4 regions of the Streptomyces sp. NPDC050658 genome follow, and region 1 is predicted to be linked to each of the others. Evidence: riboswitches for the same ligand, from Rfam matches in the RefSeq annotation. Region 1 holds a riboswitch; each other region holds the start of a gene.
The links. A riboswitch is a leader RNA that binds a small molecule or an ion and turns the genes downstream of it on or off. The one in region 1 is predicted to bind cobalamin.

Region 1 (7,537 bases):
GTCCACCTCGGTGATCTGCCGGGCCCGCAGCCAGTCCGCCAGCGGGACGTCGTTCTCGTCGACGCCCTCGAAACCGCTGTAGGCGGCCGTGTAGGCCCCCTTGTCGAAGACCGCTTCGATCGCCCCGGAGGCGACGACCGGCGCGAAGTTCGGGTGGAAGCCGACGCCCTCCGTCCCCGCCACGCAGTGCCGGGGCCAGGAGCGGACGTAGTCCGGGTGCTCGGAGAAGTGGTCGCCCGGCTCGATGTGGTGGTCGCGGGTGGCCACCACGTGGCGGTAGCCCGCCGGGGCCTGGCCGATCAGCTCGGTGATGGCGGCGGCCACGTCGGCGCCCCCGGCGACCGCGAGGCTGCCGCCCTCGCAGAAGTCGTTCTGCACATCGACGACGATCAGAGCGCGGCGCATCGGGTGTCCTTCGGTCGGCAGGGCTGGCTGGTAGGTGCGGGGACTCGGCCGGATGAACCGAGCGTAGAGACTTCCGTTCCGTTGCGGGAGGGGGCGTTCGGCTGCCCCGGCGTACGAGGCGCCGAACGTACTCCGCGGCGGTCAGACGTACTCCGTGGGAATGACCGCCTCGCCCTTCGACAGCTGCGTGGCCGAGAGCGGAAGGCGGGCGCGGGCCGCCGCGTGCCGGTCGCGGACCGCGTCCAGCGGCTCGCGGGCCACCACCTCGCCGCCCTTGACCAGCTCGACGAGGAGCTGGTGGTCGGCGAGCTCCACCGGCACCGGTCCGGTGCCGATCACCTCGGCCTCGGCGACCCCGTGCTCGTCGGGCCGCCGCGCGGCCCACTTGCGGCCGCCGATCGACGTCTTGCCGCCCGACGACTTCTTGGCCACCGGCTCCAGTGGGGCCTTGGGGTCCGCGGAGTGCGCGCGGGCCACCAGTTTGTAGACCATCGAGCAGGTCGGGTGCCCGGACCCGGTGACCAGCTGGGTGCCCACGCCGTACGCGTCCACCGGCGCCGCGGCGAGCGAGGCGATGGCGTACTCGTCGAGGTCGGAGGTGACCACGATCTTGGTCTTCGTGGCGCCCAGCTCGTCCAGCTGCTGACGCACCCGGTGCGCGACCAGGAGCAGGTCGCCCGAGTCGATGCGGACCGCGCCAAGATCGGGCCCGGCGACCTCGACGGCCGTGCGGACGGCCTCGGTCACGTCGTACGTGTCGACGAGCAGCGTCGTGCCGGGGCCGAGCGAGGCGACCTGGGCCTCGAAGGCGTCGCGTTCGTTGTCGTGCAGCAGGGTGAAGGCGTGCGCGGACGTGCCGACCGTGGGGATGTCGTAGCGGAAGCCGGCCGCCAGGTCGGATGTGGTGGTGAAGCCTCCGACGTACGCGGCACGCGAGGCGGCGACGGCGGCCAGCTCGTGCGTACGCCGTGCGCCCATCTCGATCAGCGGGCGCTCACCGGCGGCCGAGGCCATCCGGGAGGCGGCGGCCGCGATCGCCGAGTCGTGGTTGAGGATGGAGAGGATCACCGTCTCCAGGAGCACGCACTCGGCGAAGGAGCCCTCGACGCGCAGCACCGGCGAGCCGGGGAAGTAGACCTCGCCCTCCGGGTAGCCCCAGATGTCACCGCGGAAGCGGTACGAGGCGAGCCACTGCAGGGTCTCCTCGTCGACGACGCGCCGCTCGCGCAGGAAGCCGATGACGTCCGCGTCGAAGCGGAAGTTCTCCACGGCGTCCAGGACCCGGCCGGTTCCGGCCACCACTCCATAGCGCCGCCCCTCGGGCAGTCTGCGGGTGAAGACCTCGAAGACGGAGCGCCGGTCGGCGGTGCCGGCCTTCAGCGCGGCCTGCAGCATCGTCAGCTCGTAGTGGTCGGTGAAGAGCGCCGTCGACGGAACATCCACCGGCAGCCCAAGGTCCGCTGTGTTCATATGAGGGATGCTACCCCGCATCTCGTCACTCTGACGATTTCCTGGGCCCATTTGTGCGAGGCCCCCCTACGGGTGGCAGCATGGGTCAAGTGAGTACGGCTCCCGCAGAGATCACACGCCCGGAATCGGACGAAGAGACGTTCGCCGTCCCCGAACCGGACGTCCCCTGGATCACGCTCGTGCACAACGACCCGGTCAACCTGATGAGCTACGTGACGTACGTGTTCCAGACGTACTTCGGGTACTCGAAGGACAAGGCCACGAAGCTGATGATGGATGTGCACCACAAGGGCCGGGCCGTCGTGTCCACCGGCACGCGCGAGGAGATGGAGCGCGACGTGCAGGCCATGCACGGATACGGGCTGTGGGCCACCCTCCAGCAGGACCGCAAGTAGCGGTCCTCCCCAGCAGGACCGCAGACAGCAGGCCGACAGCAGCAGTGGACCGGAAGCAGCGACGCATCTGATGCCAGGACAATTCGAAGCGATCCCCGGGGGCGGCGCCGCCGTCGCGCTCGACGAGGTCGAGATCTCGATCATCCGTTCCCTCGCCGTCCAGCTCCTGGAGCTGATCGGTCCGGGCCCGGCCGAGGACGCCTCCGACGACCCGCTCGCCGAGCTGTTCGCGGAGGGCCCCAGCGAGCCGCCGACCGATCCGGTGCTGCAGCGGCTGCTTCCCGACGCATACGGCGGTCCGGGCAGCGAGAAGGACGACGGCGACGAACTGCGGGCGTACTCCGCGGAGTTCAGGCGCTTCACCGAGAACGACCTGCGGGCCAAGAAGCGCGACGACGCCCTGGCCGTGATCCGTTCCCTGGACTCCATGACGGCGGCGGGCGACGGCGGGGCCGTCCTGAAGCTGTCCGCGGAGGAGTCCCGGCACTGGCTCGGCGCCCTCAACGACCTGCGGCTCGCGATCGGCGCTCGCCTCGAGGTCACCGACGAGGAGGACACGGACCTCCTCTATCAGCTGCCGGACTCCGATCCGCGCAAACCGATGGTGATGGCCTATTTGTGGCTGGGTGGTCTGCAGGAAACGCTGGTCAGCACGTTGCTGGTGTGACCGGCGGTGCGGTCGGCGGTGCGGTCGGCGGTGCGGTCGGCGGTGTGACGAGGACGGCACCGCGCGGCCGGAAATCGATGTAGTCGGCACCTTTTAACAGGTGTTCGCTCAGCGGATCCTCAAATCCGGATAACGATCGCGTCACTTCAATGCCCGCGTATGCCACACCAAGGGAATTTTGTCCGCTTCTTCCAGTGGTGTGCGCCACACGCCGCTCAGTCGATCACTGTCACGGCCGTGATAAATCTTCACGACCACTCGGTGACGCCACCCATGTCGCCGAGGGCGCTCGGACCGGCAGACCGCCGGTAGCACTCCATCCATATCCGGGGGGATCAGGACCTGATCCGTGGCCATACGCAGACTGCGGGCACGGATCAGCGTGGAGAAAGGCGTCACCATGACCTCAGTGCAGGTCGAAGAGCATCACGACGGCAATGAGGCCGTAAAGGCCGGTTCGGACGGCACGTCCGGCGAGGGCTATCAGCGCGGGCTCGGAGCCCGGCAGATCCAGATGATCGCGATCGGCGGTGCCATCGGCACCGGCCTGTTCCTCGGCGCGGGCAAGGCCATTCACAAGGCCGGTCCGAGCCTCATCCTGGCGTACGCCATCGCCGGCCTCGTCATCTTCTTCATCATGCGCGCCCTGGGCGAGCTGCTCATGTACCGCGCGGTGTCGGGCTCCTTCTCGGAGTACGCGCGCGAGTTCATCGGCCCCTTCTTCGGCTACGTGACCGGCTGGACGTACTGGCTCTTCTGGGTCGTCACCGGCATCACGGAAGTCACGGCGGCCGCCCAGTACATGCAGTTCTGGACACATGACTCCATTCCGCAATGGGCGTACGCGCTGATCTTCACGGTCATCCTGTACGGCGCCAACCTGATCTCCGTGAAGCTCTTCGGCGAGCTCGAGTTCTGGTTCTCGATGGTCAAGGTCACCGCGATCATCGGCATGATCCTCATCTGCGCCGGCATCCTCACCATCGGCTTCTCCGACGCCGGTGACACCGCCTCCGTGACCCACCTGTGGGACCAGGGCGGCTTCTTCCCGAACGGCATCGGCTCCACGCTGATGACGCTGCAGATCGTGATGTTCGCCTTCCTCGCCGTCGAGCTGGTCGGCGTCACCGCGGGCGAGTCCAAGGACCCGAAGACCGTCCTGCCCAAGGCCATCAACACCGTGCCGTGGCGCATCGCCGTCTTCTACGTCGGCGCGCTGATCATGATCCTGTCGGTCGTGCCGTGGACGAGCTTCGTGCCGGGCGTCTCCCCGTTCGTCGCCGCCTTCGACAAGATGGGCCTCGGCGTCGGCGCCGCGATCGTCAACTTCGTCGTCCTGACGGCCGCGCTCTCGTCCTGCAACTCCGGCATGTACTCCACCGGCCGCATGCTGCGCGACCTGGCGCTGAACGGCCAGGGCCCGCAGTTCTTCACCAAGCTCACGAAGAACGGCCTGCCGCTGGTCGGCACCACCTTCTCCGCCGCGCTGATGCTCGTCGGCGTGTGGATCAACTACCAGTGGCCGGGCGAGGCGTTCAACTACGTCGTCTCCTTCGCGACCATCTCCGGCATGTGGGCCTGGATCATGATCCTGGTCTGCCAGATCAAGTACCGCCGCAAGTCGGACCGCGGCGAGCTGCCGAAGTCGACCTTCCGGGCGCCGGGAGCTCCGTTCACCAGCTGGTTCGCGCTGCTCTTCATCGGCATGGTGATCGTGATGATGGGCATCGACAAGGACGCCCGCATCTCGCTCTACGCGGCCCCGGTCTGGGCGCTGATCCTGGGCGTCGGCTACCTGGTCATGAACAGGCGCAACGGTCAGGCGACGGGCGGCGGCGAGTCCGCGCCGCAGGACGCGATCAAGTCCTGACGCTCGCCTGATGCGGGCCGGACTGCGGCCCGGTCCCAGCATGTGGGCCCACCCGTACCACTCCTCGGTACGGGTGGGCCCCTCTGCTTATCCTGGCTCCCATGCTGACCCTGACCCAGGCCCTCCACGACCAGATCGTCGCGCACGCGCGCCAGGACCACCCCGACGAGGCCTGCGGCGTGGTCGCGGGTCCCGCGGGCAGCGGACGCCCCGAGCGGTTCATCCCGATGCTGAACGCGGCCCGCTCGCCCACGTTCTACGAGTTCGACTCGACCGACCTGCTCAAGCTCTACCGCGAGATGGACGACCGCGACGAGGAGCCGGTGATCGTCTACCACTCGCACACGGCGACCGAGGCCTACCCCTCGCGCACCGACATCACGTATGCGAACGAACCCGGCGCGCACTACGTCCTGGTCTCCACGGCGGACACCGACGGCGCCGGCGAGTTCCAGTTCCGCTCGTACCGGATCGTCGAGGGCGAGGTCACCGAAGAAGAGGTGAAGGTCGTCCAGGCATACTGAGCCTCACCTTTGAGGCGGCAGGACCCAGGAAGCCGGTGCGAATCCGGCGCGGTCCCGCCACTGTGACCCCGCCCTCCCCGGGCGGGTCAGTCAGGAACTGACCTGCCGCCTTCTCCCACGGATACAAGGGACGCGGAATCCCTTGGAGGAGGCAAGCCCGGTCATGCCCATACCCATGTCCATGCCCATGTCCCACCGCCTGCGCGCGCTCACCGCCGCGGCCCTGCTGGTCCCGCTCGCCGCGTGCTCGTCGTCCGCGGACTCCGGGAAGGACGGCTCCGGAGCGGGCCCGAAGGCCGCGGGATTCCCGTACACCGTCACCAACTGCGGCGTGAAGACGACGTACGACGCACCCCCGAAGCGCGCCGTGACGATGAACCAGCACGCCACGGAAGTGATGCTGGAGCTGGGCCTCGCCGACCGCATGGCGGGCACGGCCTATCTGGACGACAAGGTCCTCCCGAAGTACGCGAAGGCGTACGGGGACATCCCGGTCGTCGCCAAGGAGTACCCCTCCTACGAGAAGCTCCTGGCCGCGAACCCCGACTATGTCTACGGCGGTTACGCGAGCGCCTTCCAGGCGGGCGAGGGCCGCAGCCGCACCGCACTCGCCAAGTCCGGCATCGACAGCCGCCTCAACGTGGAGGGCTGCGCGAAGCGGCCGGTGTCGATGGACGACGTGTACCGCGAGGTGCGGGAGGTCGGCAGCACGTTCGGGGTGCGGGAGCGGGCGGACCGGTGGGTGAGCGCGGCGAAGCGCGAACTGGCCGCGACGGAAGGCAGGTCGAAGGACCGCGACCCCGTCCCGGTCTTCGTGTACGACAGCGGGGACAAGTCGGCGTTCACCCTGGGCGGCCGGGGGATCGGCAACGACATCATCAAGCGTGCGGGCGGCCGCAACGTCTTCGAGGACCTGGACAGGTCCTTCGGCGACGCCTCCTGGGAGTCGGTCGTCGACCGCAGGCCGGAACTGATCGTGATCCTCGACTACGGCGGCACGACCGTGGCCCAGAAGAAGCGCCGCCTTCTGGACGACCCGGTCCTGGCGGACGTCCCCGCCATCAGGCACAAGCGCTTCGCGGTGCTGCCCCTGTCGGACGCGGTGACGGGGGTGCGGGCACCGGCGGCGGTGAAGAAGCTGGCGGACCAGCTGTGAGGTTCTCTTTCGGGGCGGTCGTCGCCGGGCTCCTCCTGGCCCTCGCGGCGGCGGCGACCGCCGGACTGGCCCTGGGCTCGGTCCGTATCCCCGTGGCCGACGTCCTGGAGATCCTCGGCGGCGGAGCCGACCCCTCCCCGTTCCGCACGATCGTCCTGGACGTGAGACTCCCCAGAGTCCTGCTCGGCGCGGTCGTCGGCGCGGGCCTGGCCGTCATAGGCACGGTCCTCCAGGCGCTGGTGCGAAACCCCCTGGCGGACCCCTTCCTCCTGGGTGTCTCCTCCGGCGCCTCGGCCGGGGCCGTGGTGGTGATCGTCCTCGGCAGCGCCTTCGGCCTGGGCGCGGGCCTCGCCACCACCGTCACGATCCCGGCGGCAGCCTTCGCCGGGGCCCTGTTCTCCCTGGCCCTCGTCTACGCCCTGGCCCGCGCGGGGGGAAACTTCGCCACCGGCCGGCTGATCCTCGCCGGAGTCGCCGTCTCGTACATCCTCTCCGCCCTGACCAGCCTGATCCTGGTCACCGCGGACAGCGCGGACCACCTCAAGGAAGTCCTGTACTGGACGCTCGGCGGGCTCGGCAGCGCCCGCTGGGACATGCTGGCGCTGCCCGCGGGCGTACTGCTCGTCGGCACGGCGCTGCTCGTCGCCCTGGCCCGCCCGCTGGACCTGCTCCTCGTCGGCGAGGAGGGCGCCACGGTGCTCGGCCTGGACACGGCCCGGTTCCGGGCGGCCGTCTTCGTCCTGGCGTCGCTGCTGACCGGCGTACTCGTCGCGTACAGCGGAGCGATCGGCTTCGTCGGCCTGATGGTGCCGCACGCCGCCCGGATGCTGGTCGGCGCCGCGCATCGCGCGCTGCTTCCGGTGGCGGCGCTGATGGGCGCGGTGTTCCTGGTGGCGGCGGACCTCGCGGCACGCACGGTCGCCGCACCGCAGGACATCCCGGTGGGGGTGCTCACGGCGCTGACCGGCGGCCCGTTCTTCCTGTGGCTGCTGCGCGGGAGCCGGAGCGGGGAGGCCGTCATATGACCGTCCTGCGTACGGAGAACCTCTC
Region 2 (7,537 bases), on a different contig from region 1:
CAGTCCGGATTCACCCAGAGCCGCTCGGCGGGAATCGCCTCAAGTCCCTTGCGGAGCAAGGCAGTCGCCTCGTCGGCGTCGGGCACGCGCGGCGAGTGGATGTCGTAGACGCCGGGCCCGACCTCCCGGGGATAGCCGGCCGCGGCGAGCTCGTCGGCGACCCGCATGTGCGAGCGGGCCGCCTCCAGGCTGATGACGTCGGCGTCGAGGTCGTCGATGGCGGCGAGGATGTCGCCGAACTCGGCGTAGCACATGTGGGTGTGGATCTGGGTGTCGGGACGGACGCCACAGGTGCTGAGCCGGAAGGACTCGGTGGCCCAGCCGAGGTACGCGGCGTGGTCGGCGGCGCGCAGCGGCAGGGTCTCGCGCAGCGCGGGCTCGTCCACCTGGATCACCGGACTCCCGGCCGCCTCAAGGTCGTTGACCTCGTCGCGCAGGGCGAGGGCGACCTGGCGTGCGGTGTCGGCGAGCGGCTGGTCGTCGCGGACGAAGGACCAGGCGAGCATGGTGACCGGGCCGGTGAGCATGCCCTTGACCGGCTTCTGGGTGAGCGACTGGGCGTACGCGGTCCAGCGGGCGGTCATCGGCTCGGGGCGGGAGATGTCACCGGCCAGGATCGGCGGGCGGACGTAGCGGGTGCCGTAGGACTGGACCCAGCCGTGCTGGGTGGCGAGATAGCCGGTGAGCTGTTCGGCGAAGTACTGGACCATGTCGTTGCGTTCGGGTTCGCCGTGCACCAGGACGTCGATGCCGGTCTTCTCCTGGAAGGCGACGACCTCGCGGATCTCGGCCTCGATGCGCTCCTCGTAGGCGGCCGTGCCGATGCGTCCGGCGCGCAGGTCGGCGCGGGCGGTGCGCAGTTCGCCGGTCTGCGGGAAGGAGCCGATGGAGGTGGTGGGCAGGAGCGGCAGGCGGAGCCGTTCGCGCTGGGCGGCGGTGCGCTGGGCGTACGGCTGGGAGCGGCGGGTGTCCGCTGCGGTGACGGCGGCGGCGCGGGCGCGCACCGCCGGGTCGTGGGTGAGCGAGGAGCCGGCGCGGGACGCCAGGTCGGCGCGGTTGGCGGCGAGTTGGGCGGCGATGGCGTCGGTGCCCTCGGTCAGTCCGCGGGCGAGGGTGGCGATCTCGGTGCTCTTCTGCCGGGCGAAGGCGAGCCAGCGGGCGAGCTGCGGGTCGAGGCCCTTCTCGGCCGCGGCGTCCAGCGGGACGTGCAGCAGGGAGCAGGAGGCGGCCACGTCGACCCGGTCGGCCAGTCCGAGCAGGGTGCCCAGGGTCGCCAGGGACTGCTCCAGGTCGTTGATCCAGACGTTGCGGCCGTCGACGACTCCGGCGACCAGTCGCTTGCCGGGCAGGCCGCCGACGGCGGCGAGGTCGTCGAGGTTGGCGGCGGCGGGTCCGGTGAAGTCGATCGCGAGTCCGTCGACGGGTGCCTTGGCGAGGACGGGCAGGGCCTCGCCGAGCCGGTCGAAGTAGGAGGCGGCGAGGAGCCGGGGCCGGTCGGTGAGGGCGCCGAGTTCGCGGTAGGCGCGGGCGGTGGCGTTCAGTTCGGCGGGGGTGCGGTCCTGGACCAGGGCGGGTTCGTCCAGCTGGACCCAGTCGGCGCCCGCCGCCCGCAGGTCGGCGAGGACTTCGGCGTACACGGGAAGGAGCCGGTCGAGCAGCGTCAGCGGCTCGAAGTCGGGGGCGACGCCGGGGGCAGGCTTGGCGAGCAGCAGATAGGTGACGGGGCCGACCAGGACGGGGCGCGCCTTCAGTCCGAGGCCGAGCGCCTCGCGCAGTTCGGTGACCTGCTTGCGGGAGTCCGTGGCGAAGACGGTGTCGGGCCCCAACTCGGGGACGAGGTAATGGTAGTTGGTGTCGAACCACTTGGTCATCTCCAGCGGCGCCACGTCCTGTGTGCCGCGCGCCATGGCGAAGTATCCGTCGAGGGCGTCGGCCTCGACCGCGGCGCGGTGGCGGTCCGGGACGGCGCCGACCATGACGCTGGTGTCGAGGACGTGGTCGTAGTACGAGAAGTCGCCGGTCGGCACCTCGTCGACACCGGCGTGGGCGAGCCTGCGCCAGTTGGCGCGGCGCAGTTCGGCGGCGGTCAGGCGCAGGGCCGCGGCGTCGACGCGGCCCTTCCAGTAGCCCTCGACGGCCTTCTTCAGCTCCCGGTCGGCGCCTTGCCGGGGGTAGCCGTAGACGGTGGCGCCGGCGGTGCGGGCCGTGGGTGTGGCGGTCACGGAACTCTCCTTCGCGAGTACTCGTCCTGGGTTCCCGGAACCGGCGATGGCGCGAAGGATGGCGAAGGGGGCGGCCCCCTCCAGGGGTGCCCGCCGCTGCCGCCGACCCGCCCTCGAGGTCACCGAGATTCCGTGCGCTCCGTCGCGCACGGGCAGTGGCAGGTCTTCGGACTCGCGGGCACGCCAGGCCTCTCGGAGGAGGACGAGGCACCTACTGGCCGTCGCTTCCCGGACCCGCTCGGGTCCAGTGCGTATGACGGCGGTCGTTCCCGCTCACCGCTGCGGGGCAGTCCCGGATTCCCACCGGGTTCCCTCTTGCGACGCGCCTGCCTGGCGGGCAGGGCGAACCAGCTGCGTCGGTCAGCCTATACGGCCTATCGTGAGGCCGCGTCGTACATATCGCCCCCAGGAGGCACCCGATGACCGCCCCGGACGTTCCGGCCAAGACCACCCCGCCGGTGGACGTGGCCGCCGCCCACGCCTCCGTCACCCCGCTGCAGCGGCTCACGGAGAAACTCGGCGACCAGGCGTCGGTGAAGGTCGTCTACGGCGAGCCCGTCACCACCGACGGCGTCACCGTCATCCCGGTCGCCGAGGTCGGCTTCGGGGTCGGCGGCGGCATCGGGAGCAAGGGCGCGGCCGCCGAGGGCGCCGCGAGCGGCGAGGACGGCGCGGCCGGGGGCGTCCGGGCCCGGCCGCGCGGCTTCATCGAGATCAGGGACGGCGCCGCCGTGTACCGGCCGATCCGTACGCCCTGGCTGGACGTCGCCGTTCCGCTGGCCGCTCTCGTGGTGGGCGCCGCCGCCCCGCCGCTGGTCCGCCGCTTCCTCGGCAGGCGCCGGGGCTGAGCCCTCGCCTCCTCGTCAGCGGGCGCTCCTGTCGACCCTGCGCAGCTTCGGCTGGTTCGCGGCCGGCGCGTTCTTCACCACGAGGGCGAGTTCCGCGATGTCCGGGGCCTCGTACACCGCGCGGATGAGCACGGTCACCCCGAGCGTCTTGCCGATCCTGCTGGTGAGCCGGGTCGCGAGGAGTGAGTCGCCGCCCAGTTCGAAGAAGTTGTCGTCCAGGCCGACCCGTTCGATGCGGAGCACCTCGGCGATCAGCTCGCACAGCTTCTCCTCCTCCGGGGTGCGCGGCGCGACATAGGCCTTGCCCTGGACCGCCGGTTCGGGCAGCGCCCGCTGGTCGAGCTTGCCGTTCTGGGTGAGCGGCAGCTCTTCGAGCAGGACGTGCGCGGCGGGCAGCATGTACTCGGGCAGCGCCGCGCGCAGCCTGTTCTGTACGTCGGTGAGCAGCGCGGCGCGGCCCGACCAGCGCTCCGGTGCGCCGACGGGCGCGGGGGTCCTGGGCGCGTCCGTCGCGTCCGTCGCGTCGGGGCGGCGGGCGTAGATGTTGTAGAGCGTCGTGTTGCGCAGCAGCCGGTTGTCCTGTTCGCAGACGAGGTCGTAGCCGAGGGCCTCGAGCAGGGTGACGACCTTGTCCAACTGGCCGTCGACGTCGTGGAGTTCGACGACGAGCTGGCGGATCTTCGGCCAGTCGCGGGCGTGGATGCCCTTGAGCACCTCGTACTCGGCGTTCTCCACGTCGATCTTCAGCAGGTCGATCCGGTCGATCGACTCCTCCGCGACGATCTCCGAGAGGGTGCGCAGCCGGCAGACGAACTCCTCGCTGTCGAGGCGGGCGTCGACGACCTCGTCGACGAGTTCGTCGGCGGCGGCCGCCTCCGGACCTCCCTCGGCCAGCGACTCCTGGTTGCGCAGATAGGAGCGGACCAGGTCATGGGCCTGCTCGGCGGTGGTCACGCTGGAGGAGATGACGGTGTTGTGGCGGTAGAAGGTGAACGTCTCCTCCTTCGCCCGGGCCGCCAGACCGCAGTCGTACACCTTGGCGTTGATGCCGTGCAGCGCCACGTTGCGGCGCAGCGAGTCGAACACCGGCGGGATCGGCTCGAAGGCGTAGATCCGGGTGTCCGGGCAGCGGCTGCCCGCGAACAGGGTGAACAGGCCGATGTTGGCGCCCACGTCGACGATGGTGTCGCCGTCCTCGATGGTGATGCCGTTCCGCAGATATTCGAGGTGCGTGAAGATCTCGTCGTAGAGGAAGTCGGTCTCGCTCTTGTTCTGCTGGAACACCGTCAGGCCGTTGGGCAGTTCGTACGTCCGTGCGTGCGCCTCCGGGTCGGTGCGCTCCAGGCGGAGCAGTTCGCGCACGGCGGGCGCGGTGTCCGCCGCCGGGACGAGATAGGCGACGAGGCGCTGGTCCCGGCCGTCCTCGTGGGCGCGCACCAGGACGCGGGCGTCCTGGACGGCGGGGTGTTCGGCGAGCCGGGCCTCGATCTCGCCCAGTTCGATGCGGAATCCGCGGATCTTCACCTGGTCGTCGTTGCGGCCCAGGTACTCCAGGGAGCCGTCGGGCAGTCGGCGGGCCAGGTCTCCCGACCGGTACATCCGGGCGCCGGGCTCCCCGCAGAACGGGTCGTCGAGGAAGCGCTCGGCGGTCAGCTCGGGCCGGTTCAGATAGCCGCGGGCCACGCCGGCGCCGCCGACGTACAGCTCGCCCGTGACGCCGATGGGCGCGGGGCGGGCGTGCGCGTCAAGGACGTAGGTGCGCAGGTCGGGGATGGGCCGCCCGATGGGGCTCACGGTGCGCCCGGTGTCGGCGGCCGTCAGCGGGTGGTAGGTGACGTGGACGGTCGTCTCGGTGATGCCGTACATGTTCACCAGGCGGGTGTCCTTGTTCACCGCGCGCCGCAGCCAGGGCCCCAGCGAGGCGACTTCCAGGGCCTCGCCGCCGAACACCACCACGCGCAGGGCGTGCGGCTCGGGGTTCTCGCCCTGGGCGGTGACGAGCTGCCGGAACGCGGTCGGCGTCTGGTTCAGGACGGTCACGCCCGAAGCGCACAGCAGCCGGTAGAAGTCCTGCGGGCTGCGCGTGACCATCTGCGGTACGACGACGAGTCGGCCGCCGTGCAGCAGCGCGCCCCAGATCTCCCACACCGAGAAGTCGAAGGCGAACGAGTGGAACAGCGTCCAGACGTCCCACGCGCCGAAGCGGAACCAGTCGTCGGTCGAGGTCAGCAGGCGGACCACTTGGCGGTGCTCGACCATGACGCCCTTGGGCACCCCGGTCGAGCCCGACGTGTAGATGACGTACGCCATGGCGGACGGCGTCAGCTCCGGCACGGACAGGTCGTCGGCGTCGAGGGTCTCCCACCGGTCGGCGTCCCTGCGGACGTCGACCACGGGAATCGACGTGACGGCGAGTCCTTGCGGCAGTTCCCCGTCGGTCACCAGGACGCGCGGCGCGCTGTCGTCCAGGGCGTGGGCCAGGCGGTCGGCCGGGGACGCCGGGTCGAGCGGCACATAGGCGCCGCCCGCCTTCAGGACCGCGAGCACGGCGACCGGCATCCGCTCGCTGCGCGGCAGGCAGAGCGCGACCGGTACGTCCGGGCCCACGCCGAGCCCGCGCAGGTGCCGCGCCAACTGGTTGGCCTGGTGGTTGAGTTCGCGGTAGGTGAGGCGGCGGTCCTCGAACTCCACGGCCACCGCGTCCGGCGACCCTGCGGCCACCTCCTCGAACCACTGGTGCAGGCATCGCGTCACCGGCTCCGCCGGGGGCACGTCGTTGAACTCCGTGAGGATGCGGTGGCGTACCGCGTCACTCAGGACGGACAGCTCCAGGACGGGGCGCCGCTGCGCGCCTTCGGTGGTGAGGGCGTCGACGAGGCGGGTGAGGGCGGTCTCCAGGTAGCCGACGACGAGTTCGGCGTCCGGGGCCGGGCCGTTGCCCGCGTCGAGGGCGAGCCTGAGGGCGAAGGCGTTCCCGAGGTCGTCGACCGTCAGGACGACGGGGTGCCCGCCGGCGTCGGCGCGGCCGGTGGCCTCCGGGCCCCGGTAGTCGAGGACGGTGTTGAACAGCGGGGTCTCGGGCGGCACCGCGCTGAATCCGTGGGCGACGGCGGGCGGGGTCTGAGCGAGCCGTGCCAGGTCGCGCAGCGTCCCGTCCAGGGCGGGCACCAGGTCGGCCGGGGCGGCCTCGCTCAAGTCGACGCGTACGGGAAGGGTGTTGACGACGGTTGCGGGGGCGCCCGGGGACTCGCCGCGGCCGGTGACGACGGTGCCGAAGACCACGTCGTCCCGCCCGCTGCACGCCGCCACGACCAGCGCGAGGCCCGCGTGGAACAGGGCGTCCGTGCCGACTCCCAGCTGCTGCGCGCAGGCACGGACGCGGGCGCCGAGGGCGGCGTCCAGCGGGCGGCTCGGCGCGGGTTCCCGGTGGCGGCCGTCGCCGGTGCTGCCCTGGAGGCCGAACGTCAGGGTGGGTTCGGTGACGTCGCCGAGCGCGGCCCCGAAGTGGTCAGCGGGGTCGGCCTCCTCGATCTCCTCGGCGACCGGCAGCGCCGCCACGTCACGCAGCCGGGCCTGCGGGTCCGCCGCGATGTCCGCGAGCACCTGCCCGTACAGGGCGGCCATCTCCTCGGCCTGCGCACGGCTGAACAGGTCCCGCTGGTACTGGAGGTTGAGGCGCAGCCGGTCCCCGTCGGGGTAGACGAAGACCGTCACCGGATACTGGCTCAGGGTGAACAGGCCGATGCCGGTCACGGCGATGCCGGCCGCCTCGCTGGCCTCCGCGATGCCCTCGCGGTCGAGGGGGAACGACTCGAAGCCGATGAGGCTGTCGAACAGGGCGGGAAGTCCGGTGGCCCGCAGCACTTCGGCCAGCCCGTGGTGATGGTGGCCGAGCAGTGCGCCCTGCCGCTCCTGAAGGGTGGTCAGGAGCTGGGCGAGGGTGTCGTCGGGGGCGTAGGGGACGCGTACCGGAACGGTGTTGATGAACGTGCCGACGATCGACTCCGCGCCCGGCAGCGCGGCGGGCCGTCCGGCCACCGCGGCGGCGAGCACCACATCTTGGCGCCCCGTCAGACGGTTCAGTACGACGGCCCAGGCCCCCTGCACCAGCGTGTTCAGGGTGACGCCCACTTCGGCGGCGCGGCGCGGCAGCGCGCGGGCCGCTTCGGCGGGCAGCGGGATGCCGGTCCAGTCGACGTCCACGTCGCCGGAGCCGGGGGTCGCGTGCGGGGCGACCAGGGTCGGCCCGTCGAGGCCCGCGAGCTCCCGCGCCCAGGCGCGGGCCGACTCCTGCCCGTCCTGCTCGGCCAGCCACTCCAGGTACGCGCGGTAGCTGCGGGCCGGGGGCAGCGCCGAGGCGTCGCCCTCGTCGGCGTAGAGCCGCAGCAGGTCCTGGATGAGCAGCGGCAGGCACCAGCCGTCGACATTGGCGTGATGGGCCGTCAGGACCAGGTCGTGCCGGTCCGC
Region 3 (7,537 bases), on a different contig from region 1:
CGAGATCATCGCCGAGCGCCGGGCGGCGGATTCGAGCCATGAGGATCTGCTGGCCGAAATGCTGCGGGCGCGCGATGAATCCGGGCAGCCGCTCAGCGACCAGGAGATCCATGATCACGTGGTCTCGCTTGTCGTCGCGGGGGCCGAGAATGTCGCGTCGACCCTGGCGTGGACGTTCCATCTGCTGACCGAACACCCCGAGCAGGAAAGGCGGTTGGTTGAAGAGGTAAATTCCGTCGCGCAGGGCCGGGAGATCACATTCGCGGACCTCAAGAACCTGCCGCACACCCGCAATGTCGTCACCGAGGCGATGCGTATACGCCCGGCCGCTTGGATATTCACGCGCCGGTCCGTCGCCGAAACGGACCTGGGCGGCTACCGCATTCCGGCCGACGCCGACATCGTCTACAGCGTGTACGCGATGCAGCGCGATCCGCGTTCCTTCGAGCGTCATCTGGAGTTCGACCCGGACCGCTGGAATCCGGAACGCGCCGGTGACGTACCGGAGTTCGCGATGATGCCGTTCAGCGTCGGTAACCGAAAGTGCCCGGGCGACCACTTCTCGTTGGCCGAACTCGCCATCATCCTGGCGACGGTGGCCCCGAAGTGGCACCTCGCACCCGTCCCGGAGACCGACACCGGGACCAAGATCGGCATCACGCTGCATCCGAAGCGTCTGGTGCTCCGGGCCGAGCCGCGCTGACGGCCGGCCCGCGGAAGGTCCTGCGATAGGCGTTCGGTGTCGTGCCGAGCGCCCGCAGGAACTGGTGGCGCATCGCCGCGGCGTTGCCGAAACCGGCCCGCCCGGCGATCGCGTCCACCGTCTCGTCCGAGCCCTCGAGCAACTCCTGCGCCAGGAGCACACGTTGGCGCAGGAGCCAGCGGTACGGCGTGGTGCCGGTCTCCTGCTGGAAGCGGCGCGCGAAGGTGCGCGGCGACATATGGGCGCGCTCGGCGAGCTTCTCGACGGTGATCTCCTGGTCGAGATGGCGCTCCATCCAGGCGAGCACCCCGCCGACGGTGTCGCACGCCGTGCGCGGCAGCGGGCGCGCCACGAACTGGGCCTGGCCGCCGTCCCGGTGGGGCGGTACGACCATGCGCCGGGCGATCGCGTTGGCGACCTCCGTGCCGTGCTCCTGGCGCACGATGTGCAGACAGGCGTCGATTCCGGCGGCGGTCCCCGCCGATGTGACGACGGCGCCCTCGTCGACGTACAGCACATCCGGCTCGACCATCGCCCGCGGATGGCGCACCGCGAGTTCCGTGGAGTGCTGCCAGTGCACGGCGCAGCGCCGCCCGTCGAGCAGTCCGGCGGCGCCGAGCACGAAGACGCCGGAGCAGACGGAGAGCACACGGGCGCCACGGTCCACCGCGCGGCGCAGCGCGGCGAGCAGCTCCTCCGGGTATTCACGGTGCACGAACGACTGGCCGGCGGGCACGGCGATCAGATCGGCCTCCTCCAGTCGGTCGAGCCCGTACGGAGTGGTGATCGAGAACCCCGCGTGGTTGCCCAGCGGCCCGTCCTCCGCGGCGACCACCGCGAAGTCGTAGACAGGAAGCCCCTCGTCGCTCCGGTCGAGGCCGAACACCTCGCAGACGACGCCGAGTTCAAAGGGATTGACGCCGTCGAGCAGCACAGTGGCAACGTTCTTCAGCATGTACGCCAGTGTGCCGCGCCCTTGGCAGTAAGTCGACGGTGTGTGGCAGTACTGCCACTGACGCGATGGTCCGGCGCGGACGACAGTGAGGACATGAACACATTCCTCGGATACGTGACCGCCCTGGCCGTCTTCCTCCTCCTGGCCGCCCCGTCCCTCGTCGGGCACGTCCACGACCGCCGCATCGACCGTGAGCTGCGCGAGGCCCCCCGCGCCCCACGCAGCCCACGGAAGCCGGACGGTCTAGAACTCGTCGTCGAAGGAGACCGAACCCTCGACCGCGACCTGGTAGGCCGACGGGCGCCGCTCGAAGAAGTTGGTCAGCTCCTGGACACCCTGGAGCTCCATGAACGAGAACGGGTTTGACGAGCCGTAGACCGGCGCGAAGCCGAGCCGCTGAAGCCGCTGGTCGGCGACGCACTGGAGGTACTCGCGCATCGAGTCGGTGTTCATGCCGGGCAGGCCGTCACCGCACAGGTCGCGCGCGAACTGCAGCTCGGCCTCGACGGCCTCCTTGAGCATGTCCGTGACCTGCGTCTGGAGCGCGTCGTCGAAGAGCTCCGGCTCCTCCTTGCGGACGGTGTCGACCACGTCGAAGGCGAAGCTCATGTGCATCGTCTCGTCGCGGAACACCCAGTTGGTGCCGGTCGCGAGTCCGTGCAGCAGACCCCGCGAGCGGAACCAGTAGACGTACGCGAAGGCACCGTAGAAGAAGAGGCCCTCGATGCACGCGGCGAAGCAGATCAGGTTGAGCAGGAAGCGGCGCCGGTCGGCCTGCGTCTCCAGGCGCTCCAGCTTCTCCACCGAGTCCATCCACTTGAAGCAGAACTCGGCCTTCTCGCGGATGGAGGGGATCTCCTCGACCGCGTCGAACGCGGCGGCGCGGTCCTCCGGGTCGGGCAGATAGGTGTCGAGCAGCGTCAGATAGAACTGGACGTGCACGGCCTCCTCGAAGAGCTGACGGCTCAAGTAGAGCCGCGCCTCGGGGGAGTTGATGTGCTTGTAGAGCGTGAGCACCAGGTTGTTGGAGACGATCGAGTCACCCGTCGCGAAGAACGCGACCAGACGGCCGATCATGTGCTGCTCGCCGGGCGAGAGCTTGGCGAGGTCGGCGACGTCCGAGTGGAGGTCGACCTCCTCGACGGTCCAGGTGTTCTTGATCGCGTCCCGGTAGCGCTCGTAGAAGTCGGGGTAGCGCATGGGGCGGAGAGTCAGCTCGAAGCCCGGGTCGAGAAGGTTCTTCTCGCTGTTGGTCGTGTTGCTCATTACTGGCAGGCCTCGCAGGACTCGGGGTTTTCCAGGGAGCAGGCGACGGCGTCGGGGTCGGTCACCTGCTGGGGGACGGGGGCGGTGGTGGCGTTCGAGCCGCCGGCCGCGCGGGCGATGCGGGTGGCGGGGCGCGAGCGCAGGTAGTACGTCGTCTTCAGGCCCTGCTGCCAGGCGTACGCGTACATCGAGGAGAGCTTGCCGATGGTCGGCGTCTCCAGGAACAGGTTCAGGGACTGCGCCTGGTCCAGGAACGGGGTGCGCGCGGCGGCCATGTCGATCAGGCCGCGCTGCGGGATCTCCCACGCCGTGCGGTACAGCGCACGGACGTCGGCCGGGATCCAACCGAAGCCCTGCACCGAGCCGTTGGACTCGCGCAGCGCCTCACGGGTCTGCGCGTCCCATACGCCGAGCCGCTTCAGCTCCTCCACCAGGTAGGCGTTGACCTGGAGGAACTCACCACTCAGCGTCTCGCGCTTGAAGAGGTTGGAGACCTGCGGCTCGATGCACTCGTAGACGCCCGCGATGGAGGCGATGGTGGCGGTCGGCGCGATGGCGAGGAGCAGCGAGTTGCGCATGCCGGTCGCGGCGATACGTTCCCGCAGCGCGGCCCAGCGCTCCGGCCAGTTGAGCTCGACGCCGTAGTGATCTGGGTGCAGAACGCCGCGCGCCGTGCGGGTCTTCTCCCAGGCGGGCAGCGGGCCGTTGCGCTCGGCGAGGTCCGCGGACGCCTCGTACGAAGCGAGCATGATCCGCTCGGCGATACGGGTGGAGAGCGCACGCGCCTCGGGGGAGTCGAACGGCAGCTTCAGCTGGAAGAAGACGTCCTGGAGGCCCATCGCGCCCAGGCCCACCGGCCGCCACTTGGCATTCGACCGTCCGGCCTGCTCGGTCGGGTAGAAGTTGATGTCGACGACACGGTCGAGGAACGTGACGGCGGTGCGGACGGTCGCGTCGAGCCGCTCCCAGTCGATGCCCTCGCCGGAAGGCAGGACGAACGCGCCGAGGTTCACCGAACCCAGGTTGCAGACCGCCGTCTCGCCGTCGTCCGTGACCTCCAGGATCTCCGTGCAGAGGTTGGAGGAGTGGACGGTGTGGCCGGGCTCCGCCGTCTGGTTGGCGGTGCGGTTGGCGGCGTCCTTGAAGGTCATCCAGCCGTTGCCGGTCTGCGCGAGGGTGCGCATCATGCGGCCGTACAGATCGCGGGCCGGGATGGTCTTCTTCGCGAGCCCGGCGGCCTCGGCCGCGCGGTACGCGGCGTCGAACTCGTCGCCCCACAGGTCGACGAGTTCGGGCACGTCGGCCGGCGAGAACAGCGACCAGTCCTGGTCGGCGGCGACCCGGCGCATGAACTCGTCCGGGATCCAGTGCGCGAGGTTGAGGTTGTGCGTGCGGCGCGCGTCCTCACCGGTGTTGTCGCGCAGCTCCAGGAACTCCTCGATGTCGGAGTGCCAGGTCTCCAGGTAGACCGCGGCGGCGCCCTTGCGGCGACCGCCCTGGTTCACGGCGGCGACCGAGGCGTCCAGCGTCTTCAGGAACGGCACGATGCCGTTGGAGTGGCCGTTCGTGCCGCGGATCAGCGAACCCCGGCTGCGGATACGGGAGTACGAGAGGCCGATGCCGCCCGCGTGCTTGGAGAGGCGCGCGACCTGGTGATAGCGGTCGTAGATCGAGTCGAGCTCGTCCAGCGGCGAGTCCAGGAGGTAGCAGCTGGACATCTGGGGGTGGCGGGTGCCGGAGTTGAAGAGGGTGGGCGAGGACGGGAGGTAGTCCAGTCGGCTCATCAGGCGGTACAGGGCGGCGACTTCGTCCACGGCGCGGTCGCTGCCGTCCTCCGCGAGACCGCTGGCCACGCGGAGCATGAAGTGCTGCGGGGTCTCGATGACCTGCCGGGTGATCGGGTGGCGCAGGAGGTAGCGGCTGTGCAGGGTGCGCAGGCCGAAGTAGCCGAAGCGGTCGTCGCCGTCGAGGTCGATCAGCGCGTCCAGGCGGGCCGTGTGCGCGGCCACGAACTCCTGGGTGCGGTCGGCGATCAGGCCCTCGCGGTGGCCGACCGCGATCGAGCCGGAGAAGGACGTCACGCCCTGCGAGGCCGCTTCCTCGCGGATGCCGATGGTGAGCAGCCGGGCCGCGAGCCTGGAGTACGCCGGGTCCTCGGAGATGAGCCCCGCGGCCGCCTCGGTGGCCAGCGTACGCAGCTCCGCCTCGTCGGCCCGGGCGGACCGGCCGCGCAGCGCGGCGGCGGCGACCCTGCCGGGGTCGGCGTCGGGGAGGTCGGCGGTGAGGTCGGTCAGGGTACGCAGCAGCGCGGTTCCCGGTCCGTCGGCGGTCTGCTGACCGCCGGTGGTCTGCGCTGACGCAGGTTCGGCTGGCGCGATGGTCACGTGGAGCACTCCCTCGCTCGGCTCAGAGCCTGGGGGAGGGGTGAGGGGCACACGGGCGACCGGCCCCGGACAGGGCTGTGTTCCGCGTCCACCAGCCCATTCCACGAGGCCCGGACGTCGTCGGCACCCGGACCGGACGGAACGGGTGCGCTGTCGGCAGGTCCTCGGACTCATGAGTACGGCAAATGCGTACTCATACACCGTTGCGGGACAGTTCCGGACTTGCACCGGATTCCCCTGCGGCGGCAGCGAGCACGAGCATACATCTTGTGCTGGCTCTGAGCGGCAGCCCCACATCTTGTGTCGGCGCGGCTATCCCCTAGGGTGGCGCCCGAACTGATCGCCGAACAGGGGGAGGCGCGGTGCGAGGGCGGGGTGCGGGCTGTGCGGCGGTGCTGCTGTTGGCGCTCGCCGGGTGCGGGGACGGCGGGCAGGAGGCGCAGGAGGCACCGAAGCGGGCGCCCACGGCAGCGGCAGGTGTCGACGGCGACGTCGATCCCGGCAAGGTGTTCACGGACGCCGAGTTGAAGGCGGCGCTGCTTCCGGCGCGGGCGGTCGGCCCGAAGGCGGAGGCGATCGAGGCCGGCGTGGGGCGCTTCAACCAGCACTACGGGGGCGGAGACTGGGGCGCGTGCGATCGGGGCGCCAAGGCGCGCGCGGAGCTGTTCGCGATGCGGGGGAGCAGCGCCGGACACATGATCCGCGGCTTCCCCGGGGCGGTCGCCGACGACGGGGACCCCTTCGTCACCCAGAGCCTGGTCTCGATGCCGACCGGGCGGGCCGAGCGGTACGTGGAACTGCGCAGGCAGCTCCACACGGCGTGCCCCGGCGTCACCGTCGACACCGAGGCGGCTCCGGTCGAGGAGCATCGCGAGGCCCGCGAGCTGCCGGACCTGGGCGACGAGGCGATCCTGGAGACCACGCGGACCACGGGCGGCGACGAGTACGACGGGACCCCGCACTACGAGGTCGAGGCGCGGGTCGGCGGCGTCCTCGTGATCGTCGGCGCGGGCACCGACAAGGACCTGACGGTCTCTTCGGCGGCCAAGGCGGTGCAGCGGGTGCGCGCGGAGCTGTACAAGGCCTCGTGAGGCGCACACGGCTGCGGGCCGCCGGATGGCTCCGGCGGCCCGCATGACGTACGTACGAAGCGATCACGTACGTACGAAGCGATCACGTACGTACGAAGCGATCACGTACGTACGAAGCGATCACGTACGTACGAAGAAGAGGCTCAGTGCCCGCCCGCTCCCGCCGTCGCCTTCGGCAGTTCCTGGACGACGCCCGGGTCGCCCGCGTCCGCCGTGTAGTCCTCGGGAGAGGTCTCGTCGACGCCGTCGGGGGCCTTCACAGCGCGCAGGACGAAGGTCATGACCACCGTCACGATGACGTTCAGGACGAACGCCGTCAGGCCGATGTAGCCGATCTCGCCGATGCCGGGGATCTCGTCGGACGAGCCGCCGAAGTGCTTCTGCGTGGGCGAGGCGACCCCGTACGCGGCGAGCGTGCCGTAGGCCATGCCGACCGCCCAGCCCGCGAGCAGCGCCCAGCGGTGGAACCACCGCGTGAACAGGCCGCCGACCAGCGCGGGCATGGTCTGCAGGATCCAGATGCCGCCCAGGAGCTGGAAGTTGATCGCGACCGTCTTGTCCATGGTGAGGACGAAGGCGAGCGCGCCGACCTTCACCAGGAGCGAGACGAGCTTGGAGACCTTGGTCTCCTGCGCGGGTGTCGCGTCCGGCCTGATGAAGTCCTTGTAGATGTTCCTGGTGAAGAGGTTCGCGGCGGCGATCGACATGATCGCGGCGGGCACGAGGGCGCCGATGCCGATGGCGGCGAACGCGACGCCGGTGAACCAGTCGGGGAACATGTTCTCGAACAGCTGCGGGATCGCCAGCTGGCCGTTCTCCACCTTCACCCCGGCCGCGATGGCCATGAAGCCGAGCAGCGCGAGCAGGCCCAGCATCAGGGAGTACAGCGGCAGGATCGTGGTGTTCTTGCGGATCACGTTGCGGCTCTTCGAGGAGAGCGTCGCCGTGATCGAGTGCGGGTACATGAAGAGCGCGAGCGCGGAGCCGAGGGCCAGGGTCGCGTATGTCCACTGCCCGGCCTCGCCCGGCGCGAGGCCCGCGACGGGCTTGCCCGCCGCCTCGTTGGCCGCCGAGAACTTGTCGCCCGCCGCCTGGAAGATCTCGTCGAACCCGCCCAGCTTGATCGGGATGTAGATGA
Region 4 (7,537 bases), 690 kb from region 1:
CGGATGCGGGGTGAGGACGGAACCGATGGCGACCCGCTGCTGCTGGCCGCCGGAGAGCGTCGCGATGGGGCGGTCGCGCAGATCGGCGAGGCCGAGCAGGTCGAGGGTCTCCTCCACTCGGCGGCGCATCACGTCGGGGCCGAGCCCCAGCGACTCCATCCCGTACGCCAGCTCGTCCTCGACGGTGTCCGTCACGAAGTGCGAGAGCGGGTCCTGGCCCACCGTGCCGACCACATCGGCGAGTTCGCGGGGCTTGTGGGTGCGGGTGTCACGTCCGGCGACGGTCACCCGGCCGCGCAGGGTGCCGCCGGTGAAGTGCGGGACGAGTCCGCTCACCGTGCCGAGCAGCGTCGACTTGCCGACTCCGGAGGGGCCGACGAGGAGCACCAACTCGCCCTCCGGCACGGCGAGATCGACCCCTTGGACGGTGGGCCCCGCCGCCCCCTCGTAGGTCACCGAGACGTCCTCGAAGCGGATCATGAGGGCTCCTCGGGGGGTACGGACTTGGACAGCGGCGTCCGCCAGGCGGCGGGCGACGTGTTCGGTGCGGGGACCGGCTCCCCGGAGGCGGGTACGGGTGCCGGAGTCGCCGCCCCCTCCGACGGCACCGGCGCCACGAACGCCGGCAGCAGGCCGAGCAGCGCCGCCGCCGCGGGCAGCAGCGGCAGGGTCGGGGCGACCAGCGGGACGACTCCGGGGTGCAGCGCCGCGAAGTCCTGGGACGCGGACCAGATCGTCAGGGCCGCCACCGCGATCCCGGACCCGGCGACCAGCCAGGCGCGCACGCCCCACGGGTCGGGCCGGTAGCGGGTGCGCACGGAGCGGCGGCCGCCGAGGCGGAGTCCGGCGAGCGCGGCGAGCACTCCGGCGGCCAGGGCGGGCAGCCCGTAGGAGGCGCCCTGCTCGGTCAGCAGCCCGTACGTTCCCACGCAGACGCCCATCAGACCGCCGAGGGTCAGCACGGCCGTCGCCCTGCGCACCCCCGCCGGCACGGGCACGGTCCGCCCGAAACCGCGTGCGTCCATCGCGGCGGCCAGCGCGACCGAGCGCTCCAAGGCGCCCTCCAGGACCGGGAGCCCCACCTGGAGCAGCCCCCTGATCCCGTTGTCCGGCCGTCCGCGCAGCCGCCGCGCGGCCCGCAGCCGCTGCACGTCGGTGATCAGGTTCGGCGCGAACGTCATCGCCACGACGACGGCGACCCCCACCTCGTACAGCGCCCCCGGCAGTGACTTGAGCAGCCGGGACGGGCTGGCGAGCGCGTTCGCGGCGCCGACACAGACAAGGAGTCCCGCGAGCCGGATGCCGTCGTAGAGCGCGAAGAGCAGCCCCTCGGCCGTCACCCGGCCGCCGATCCGCACCCCCTTCGCCCAGTCGGGCAGCGGCACCTCGGGGAGCGTGACGACGACATGCGTACCGGGGATCGGCGAGCCGAGGACGATCGCGAAGACCAGCCGGATGCCGATCACGACCAGACCCAGCTTCACGAACGCGCCGTACGACCTCGCCCACGGGGCGGACGTCCGCCGCGCCGCCACGACATATCCCGCGACGCCGATCAGCAGCCCGATGAGCAGCGGGTTCGTCGTCCGGGACGCCGCCGTGCCGAGGCCGAGCGCCCAGACCCACCAGGCGCCCGGATGCAGCGCGTTGCTCCGGTGCGCGGCGGGGGCGAGACGTCTCTTCAGCACGCCGGGGGAGGCACTCGCGGGACCGGTCATCGTGCGGTTCAGCCGCGGCGGCGGCGGGCCTGCCAGACGGCGGCGGCACCGAGCAGGGCGATGGCCGCGACACCCGCGATCAGACCGACGGAAGGACCGCCGGAGCCGTCTGTCGCGTCGGACGCCCCGGACTCGGCGGCGGTGGGCTTCTTCTCGGCCCCGCCGTCCGCCCCGCCGTCGCCCGCGACCTGCTCGCCGCAGCCCGACTTCGGGTAGCCGGCGATGGCGCACAGCAGCGCGTTGCTGTCGTAGCGCAGCGGCTTGGCCACGGCGGCGAGGGCGTCCGCGCTGGTCGCGTCGTCCGCGACGCGCGCGCACGCGGTCCGCGGCTTCGGCGGGGTCTCGCCGCCGGGCGCGTCACCCGGCGTACCGAAGTCGATGACGAGCGCGACGCGCTTGTGACCGTCCTCGGCCGGGGTCTTGGCGCAGATCGTGTCGAAGTCGGCGGCGCCGCGCGGCTTCGCGGCGTCCTTCGAGTCCTCGGACACGGAGAACCGGAAGCCCTGCACGGCCCCGTCCTCGGGCCGCGCGGTGCTCGGACCCTGGCTCGCGTACGTCCACGTCGAGCCGTCCCGGTCCCAGAAGGACCAGTAGCGGTAGCCGGCGGCCTGTGCGGGCGCGGCGGCGACGACCGTGAACAGGGGGGCGAGGAGCGCGGCGAGCACCGCCCCGACGACGAGCCGTACGGGGCGGTGCGGACGGGGACGGGTCACAGCTGCTGCTTCTTGTTGCGGCCGCTGAAGAGGAAGCCGATGCCCGCGCCGAAGACCAGGCCGACGCCGACGATCCACCACACGCTGACGCCGCCGTTGTCGTCGTCCTTCTTCTTGTCGCCCGGCTCCTCGGTGGCCTGCGGGGCGGGACCCTGCGCGTTGAGCTGCTTGACCAGGTCCGCGCCGCCGAAGTCGCGCGCGTCGAGGCCCGAGGCGTGGGCGGCGAAGATCAGCTGGGCGTAGGCGGCCGGGCCGGACGTCTTCGCCCAGTCCGCGGAGTTCTCCGCCAGCCACTGCGCCGACTTCTTCGCCTGCTCCGGCTGACCGGCCGCGGCGAGCGCGAGCACGGAGTCCGCGGTGTTGCCGTAGTCGGGCTGGGCCTTGGCGCCGGGCATCGCCGACATCAGGTGGTCGTCGGTCTTGGCGAGGGTCTTGAGGAGGTAGCCGGTGCCGTTCGACGCGGCCTGCTCGGCGGTCTTCGCCTCCGTGCACTTCGGGGACGCGGGCTTCGTCGCCTTGGACGGGGCCACGACCAGGCCCCGGCCGTAGCCGCCGAGCACACCGGCCGCCGTCGCGTCCGCGTTCGGCGCGAGCTTGCCGGTCTTCATGTCGGCGAGGCCGAAGGCGCCGCCGTCCTTGCCGCAGTCCATGGCGAGCTTCGGCAGCGCGTCGTACGGGGACTTGCCGTCCTGCGACTTCACCGACTGAGGCTTCTCGCCCGCGCCGGTGAGCGCGCCGATCACGATGCCGGTCGAGTTGGCGTCGGAGTCCATGCCGGGGCTGTAGCCCCAGCCGCCGTCCTTGTTCTGCACGGACTTCAGCCAGCCGACGCTCTTCTTGACGGCCTTGTCCTGACCGCCGAGCGCGGTGAGCGCCTGCACGGCGGCGGCGGTCGCGTTGGTGTCGACCATCGTCTTGGAGTCGCAGGGCTCGCCCGCGTCCGCGCGGTACGCGGCGAAGCCGCCGCTCGCGCACTGCTGGCCGGTGAGCCAGTCGACGGACTTGTCGGCGGGCTTCACCCCGGCCGAGTCCTGGGCGAGCAGGGCGTACGACTGCCGGAACACCCCGTCGAACTTGGGGTCCTTGTCGCCGTACAGACCGGAGGGCAGCTTGGCGGAGGGCGACGGCTTCGCGGTGTCCGCGAAGGCGGCCGGGGCGGCGGCCGAACCGAACACGGCGACGGCGGCCAGGACCGCTGCGCTGCGGCGAACGTTCATGATGCGGCGGGTGCCTCTCCCTGCGGGGAGCGGGGCAGCACGGGCGCGCGACGGGCACGGCTCCGGGCGGCTCCGGCTCCGTATACCTCGACGGTGCCGTTCATCGGGGGGTCCGATGAGGCGAGCCGGTCATGTTCCGTACCGGGCATTCCGGCTGTTCACCGCTTTGGGGCGGTGTTACACGGCTGCGGGTCAGCGCCGGATTCGCACCGGCTTCCCCCTGTACGGGCATGATGACGACGGGCTCACTCTACCGGCCCGTAGCGCGAGTGACCCTGGGCGCCCGGGGCCCGCGCCACACCGCGGCGGCCTCACACCGCCACGTACCGCACCGGATCGTTCCCCACGGCCTCCGCGCGCCCCAGCTTCACCAGGCGCCGCACATGCGCCTCCACCTCCGACACGGCGATGCTGCGCGAGCCGTAGCGAATCTCGGCCCAGGGGCGGTTCCACTCCATGCGCTCGGCGAGCTGCCAGGGGGTGAGGGGGTCGGCGAGCAGGGCGAGCAGGTCGTTCAGCCGCTCCTCGTGGTGGGCCAGGATCTCCCGGACGCGGGCCGGTGCGTCGGTGAACGTGTGCTGGTGGGCAGGCAGCACTTCGGCGGGACCCAGGCGGCCGACCCGCTCCAAGGAGTCGAGGTAGTCGCCCAGCGGGTCCGTCACCGTGTCGTCGTCCGGGTCCTCGTACAGGCCGATGTGCGGGGTGATCCCGGGGAGCAGATGGTCGCCGGAGAAGAGGCGGCCGTTGCCCGCGAGCCCCGCCGGGTGCTCCTCCTCCAGGTGCAGGCAGACGTGGCCGGGGGTGTGGCCCGGCGTCCAGATCGCGCGGAGCCTGCGGCCCGGCAGTTCGAGCAGCTCGCCCGGAGTGATGTCCCGGTCGGGGAGCGCGGGCTGCAGGCCGGGCAGCCTCGGTGCGCGGCCCGCGTCGCGCGCGGCGAGCAGCGGGGCGACGTGCTCGGCGGGGGCGCCCGCGGCCGTCAGCTTCCGCGCCATGTAGTCGAACCAGCGCTCCGAGGGGTTGGAGCGGGTGCGCCGCACCACCGCCGCGTCGGCCTCGTGCATCGCGATCCAGGCCCCCGAGGCCTCGCGGACCTTGGCGGACAGGCCGTGGTGGTCGGGGTGGTGGTGGGTGATGACGACGCCGTGCACCGCCTCCACGGACGTACCGCACGCGGCGAGACCGGCGGCCAGGGTGTCCCAGGACGTCGGGTCGTCCCAGCCCGTGTCGATCAGGACGGGCCCGCCGTCGGTGTCCAGGAGATGGACCAGGGTGAAGCCGAGGGGGTTGTCGGGGATGGGGACCTTGACGCTCCATACGCCACCGCCGTGCTCGGTCACCTGCGGATCGGTCACCTGCGTCATCGGGCGCCTCATCTCTCCATGGCTCTCTGCGGCGGCTCTGTGTCGCCGTAACTAGAACTAGTTCCAATGATCGCCCAAGTCGACTGTTTCGTCAGGGAGCTTGGCGGCGGCAGACGGAAGTGAGGCGACGGTCACATTCGGCGGACCCGATGTCACACCCGGACCGCCCCGCGGAGTCCTAGGACACAGAGCCCCGCGAGAGAAGACATGAACAGGGCTCCGCAGAGAAGACAAGAGGAGACCCACATGTCCGGCACTTCCGAGGCGGACGACGCGACCCGCGCCTTCGTCGACCACCGCGAGCTGCTGTTCTCCCTCGTCTACAACATGCTCGGCACCGTCGCCGACACCGAGGACGTCCTCCAGGAGACCTGGCTCGCCTGGGCGCCCCGGCACGCGGCCCGTGACGCCCGGCCGATCGAGAGCCCGCGCGCCTATCTCGTACGCATCGCGATGAACAAGGCCCTCGACCGGCAGGCGGCCATCAGCCGGCGCCGCGAGACCTATATCGGCCCCTGGCTCCCCGAGCCGCTGCTCACCGGCGCCGTCGACCCCGGCCATGTGCCGGACGCCGCCGAGGCGGTCGAGCGCGCCGAGTCCGTCTCGATGGCCCTCCTCGTGGTCCTGGAGACCCTCTCGCCGCTGGAGCGCGCGGTGTTCGTGCTGCACGAGGTCTTCGGGTACGCGCACACCGAGACCGCCGGGATCATCGGCCGCACCCCGGCCGCCGTGCGGCAGCTCGCCCACCGGGCCCGCGAACACGTGCGGGCCCGGCGCCCCGAGGGGCACGCCGACGCGCGCCGCCGCGCCGAGGTCACCCGGCGGTTCGCGGAGGCGGTCGCCGAAGGGGACGCGCAGACCCTGCTGCGGCTGCTCGCGCCGGACGTCGTGCTCTGGGTCGACGGCGGGGGCAAGGCGCCGGCCGCAGGACCGCGCCCGGTGCACGGCAGCGGCAAGGTGACCGAGCTGCTCCTGAAGCGGGCCGCGCACCGGACGGCGGGGGCCGACATCCGGTACTGCCACATCAACGGCGACCCCTCGGTGGTCCTCTTCGACGGGGGCGCCCCGTTCGCCGTGCTCGTCCTCGACCTGGCACCGGACGGCGAGCAGGTGTGCGGCCTCTACAACGTCACCAACCCCGACAAGCTCGCCCACCTCACCTGAACGTCCCCGCACCGCACCGGAGCCATTCATGTTCGTCGCCTACGTCACCGTCACCCTGCTGACCGCTGCCGCCAACTTCTGGGCCGCCTGCGTCGACTACGTCCGCTCGCCCCAGGTCCTCGCGAACATGGACGCGGTCAGCGTCCCGCGCTCCTGGCTCTTCCCGCTCGGCCATCTCAAACTCGCCGGTGGTGTCGGCCTGTTGACGGGCTTCGCCGTGCCGTGGATCGGCGTGGCCGCCGGGGTCGGGCTCGTCCTCTACTTCACCGGCGCCGTCCTCTGCCATCTGCGGGCGCGGGTGTACACGCTCCAATTCCCCCTCGCCTTCTGGTCGCTGGCCCTCGCGTCCCTGCTCGTCGGAGTCGCCCACCGGGGGATCTGACGCCGCCGTGACATCCCCGTGGACTCCTCGAAGTAGAACTGGTATCAGTTCTGCGAAGCCATTCTGAGGAAGTGTCAGAAAGCGTGCCCGTACCGCGGAACCCCGCAGGAGGCAGTCAGCCATGACCGAGCTCGTGGAACACGGACAGCTGTTCATCGGCGGGGAGCTGGTGGACCCCCTCGGCAAGGACGTCATCGAGGTGGTCTCACCGCACACGGGCCAGGTCTTCGCCCGGGTGCCGCACGCCGCGCCCGCCGACGTCGACCGGGCCGTCGCCACCGCGCGCAAGGCGTTCGATGAGGGCCCCTGGCCCCGGATGACCCTCGACGAGCGGATCGAGGTGATCACGAAGATCAAGGACGCGATCGCCGTACGCCACGAGGAGATCGCCCGCGTGATCTCCTCCGAGAACGGCACCCCCTACACCTCCAGCGTGATGGTGCAGGCCCTCGCCGCGATGATGGTCTGGGACTCGGCGCTCACCGTCGCCCGGAACTTCACCTACGAGGAGGCGCGCGACGGGGCGCTCGGCAAGATCCTCGTACGGCGTGAGCCGGTGGGTGTCGTCGCGGCCGTGGTCCCCTGGAACGTCCCGCAGTTCACCGCCGCCGCCAAGCTCGCCCCCGCGCTCCTGGCCGGCTGCCCGGTCATCCTCAAGACCTCGCCGGAAGCGCCGCTCGACGCGTACATCCTCGCCGAGATCGCCACCGAGGCGGGGCTGCCGCAGGGCGTGCTCTCCGTCATCTCCGCGGACCGCGAGGTCTCCGAGTACCTCGTCGCGCACCCCGGCGTCGACAAGGTGTCGTTCACCGGCTCGGTCGCCGCGGGCAAGCGGGTCATGGAGGTCGCGGCCCGCAACCTCACCCGCGTGACCCTGGAGCTGGGCGGCAAGTCGGCCGCGGTGATCCTGCCGGACGCCGACGCGGCGAGCACCGTCGCGGGCATCGTGCCCTTCGCCTGGATGATCAACGGCCAGGCGTGC

Region 2: another riboswitch for cobalamin. It lies ahead of metE (5-methyltetrahydropteroyltriglutamate--homocysteine S-methyltransferase); the one in region 1 lies ahead of ACIBKX_RS06325 (ABC transporter substrate-binding protein).
Region 3: another riboswitch for cobalamin. It lies ahead of ACIBKX_RS19545 (ribonucleoside-diphosphate reductase subunit alpha); the one in region 1 lies ahead of ACIBKX_RS06325 (ABC transporter substrate-binding protein).
Region 4: another riboswitch for cobalamin. It lies ahead of ACIBKX_RS03355 (prenyltransferase/squalene oxidase repeat-containing protein); the one in region 1 lies ahead of ACIBKX_RS06325 (ABC transporter substrate-binding protein).

What each region holds. Positions count from the first base shown of each region.
Region 1 is NZ_JBITGM010000001.1:1,414,634-1,422,170, reverse strand. It holds gene ACIBKX_RS06355 (isochorismatase family protein) at 1-405, opposite strand, end outside; gene ACIBKX_RS06350 (nicotinate phosphoribosyltransferase) at 547-1,875, opposite strand; gene clpS (ATP-dependent Clp protease adapter ClpS) at 1,956-2,270, shown strand; gene ACIBKX_RS06340 (DUF2017 domain-containing protein) at 2,341-2,937, shown strand; gene ACIBKX_RS06335 (amino acid permease) at 3,338-4,807, shown strand; gene ACIBKX_RS06330 (M67 family metallopeptidase) at 4,909-5,331, shown strand; cobalamin riboswitch at 5,295-5,452, shown strand; gene ACIBKX_RS06325 (ABC transporter substrate-binding protein) at 5,519-6,487, shown strand; gene ACIBKX_RS06320 (iron ABC transporter permease) at 6,484-7,512, shown strand; gene ACIBKX_RS06315 (ABC transporter ATP-binding protein) at 7,509-7,537, shown strand, end outside.
Region 2 is NZ_JBITGM010000010.1:62,528-70,064, forward strand. It holds gene metE (5-methyltetrahydropteroyltriglutamate--homocysteine S-methyltransferase) at 1-2,222, opposite strand, end outside; cobalamin riboswitch at 2,383-2,539, opposite strand; gene ACIBKX_RS30140 (spore germination protein GerW family protein) at 2,642-3,070, shown strand; gene ACIBKX_RS30145 (amino acid adenylation domain-containing protein) at 3,086-7,537, opposite strand, start outside.
Region 3 is NZ_JBITGM010000005.1:266,332-273,868, reverse strand. It holds gene ACIBKX_RS19560 (cytochrome P450) at 1-703, shown strand, start outside; gene ACIBKX_RS19555 (helix-turn-helix domain-containing protein) at 657-1,658, opposite strand; gene ACIBKX_RS19550 (ribonucleotide-diphosphate reductase subunit beta) at 1,902-2,924, opposite strand; gene ACIBKX_RS19545 (ribonucleoside-diphosphate reductase subunit alpha) at 2,924-5,308, opposite strand; cobalamin riboswitch at 5,446-5,577, opposite strand; gene ACIBKX_RS19540 (hypothetical protein) at 5,671-6,399, shown strand; gene mctP (monocarboxylate uptake permease MctP) at 6,543-7,537, opposite strand, start outside.
Region 4 is NZ_JBITGM010000001.1:720,099-727,635, reverse strand. It holds gene ACIBKX_RS03370 (ATP-binding cassette domain-containing protein) at 1-480, opposite strand, end outside; gene ACIBKX_RS03365 (energy-coupling factor transporter transmembrane component T) at 477-1,718, opposite strand; gene ACIBKX_RS03360 (SCO2322 family protein) at 1,727-2,431, opposite strand; gene ACIBKX_RS03355 (prenyltransferase/squalene oxidase repeat-containing protein) at 2,428-3,648, opposite strand; cobalamin riboswitch at 3,771-3,896, opposite strand; gene ACIBKX_RS03350 (MBL fold metallo-hydrolase) at 3,960-5,009, opposite strand; gene sigJ (RNA polymerase sigma factor SigJ) at 5,256-6,173, shown strand; gene ACIBKX_RS03340 (DoxX family protein) at 6,202-6,555, shown strand; gene ACIBKX_RS03335 (aldehyde dehydrogenase) at 6,677-7,537, shown strand, end outside.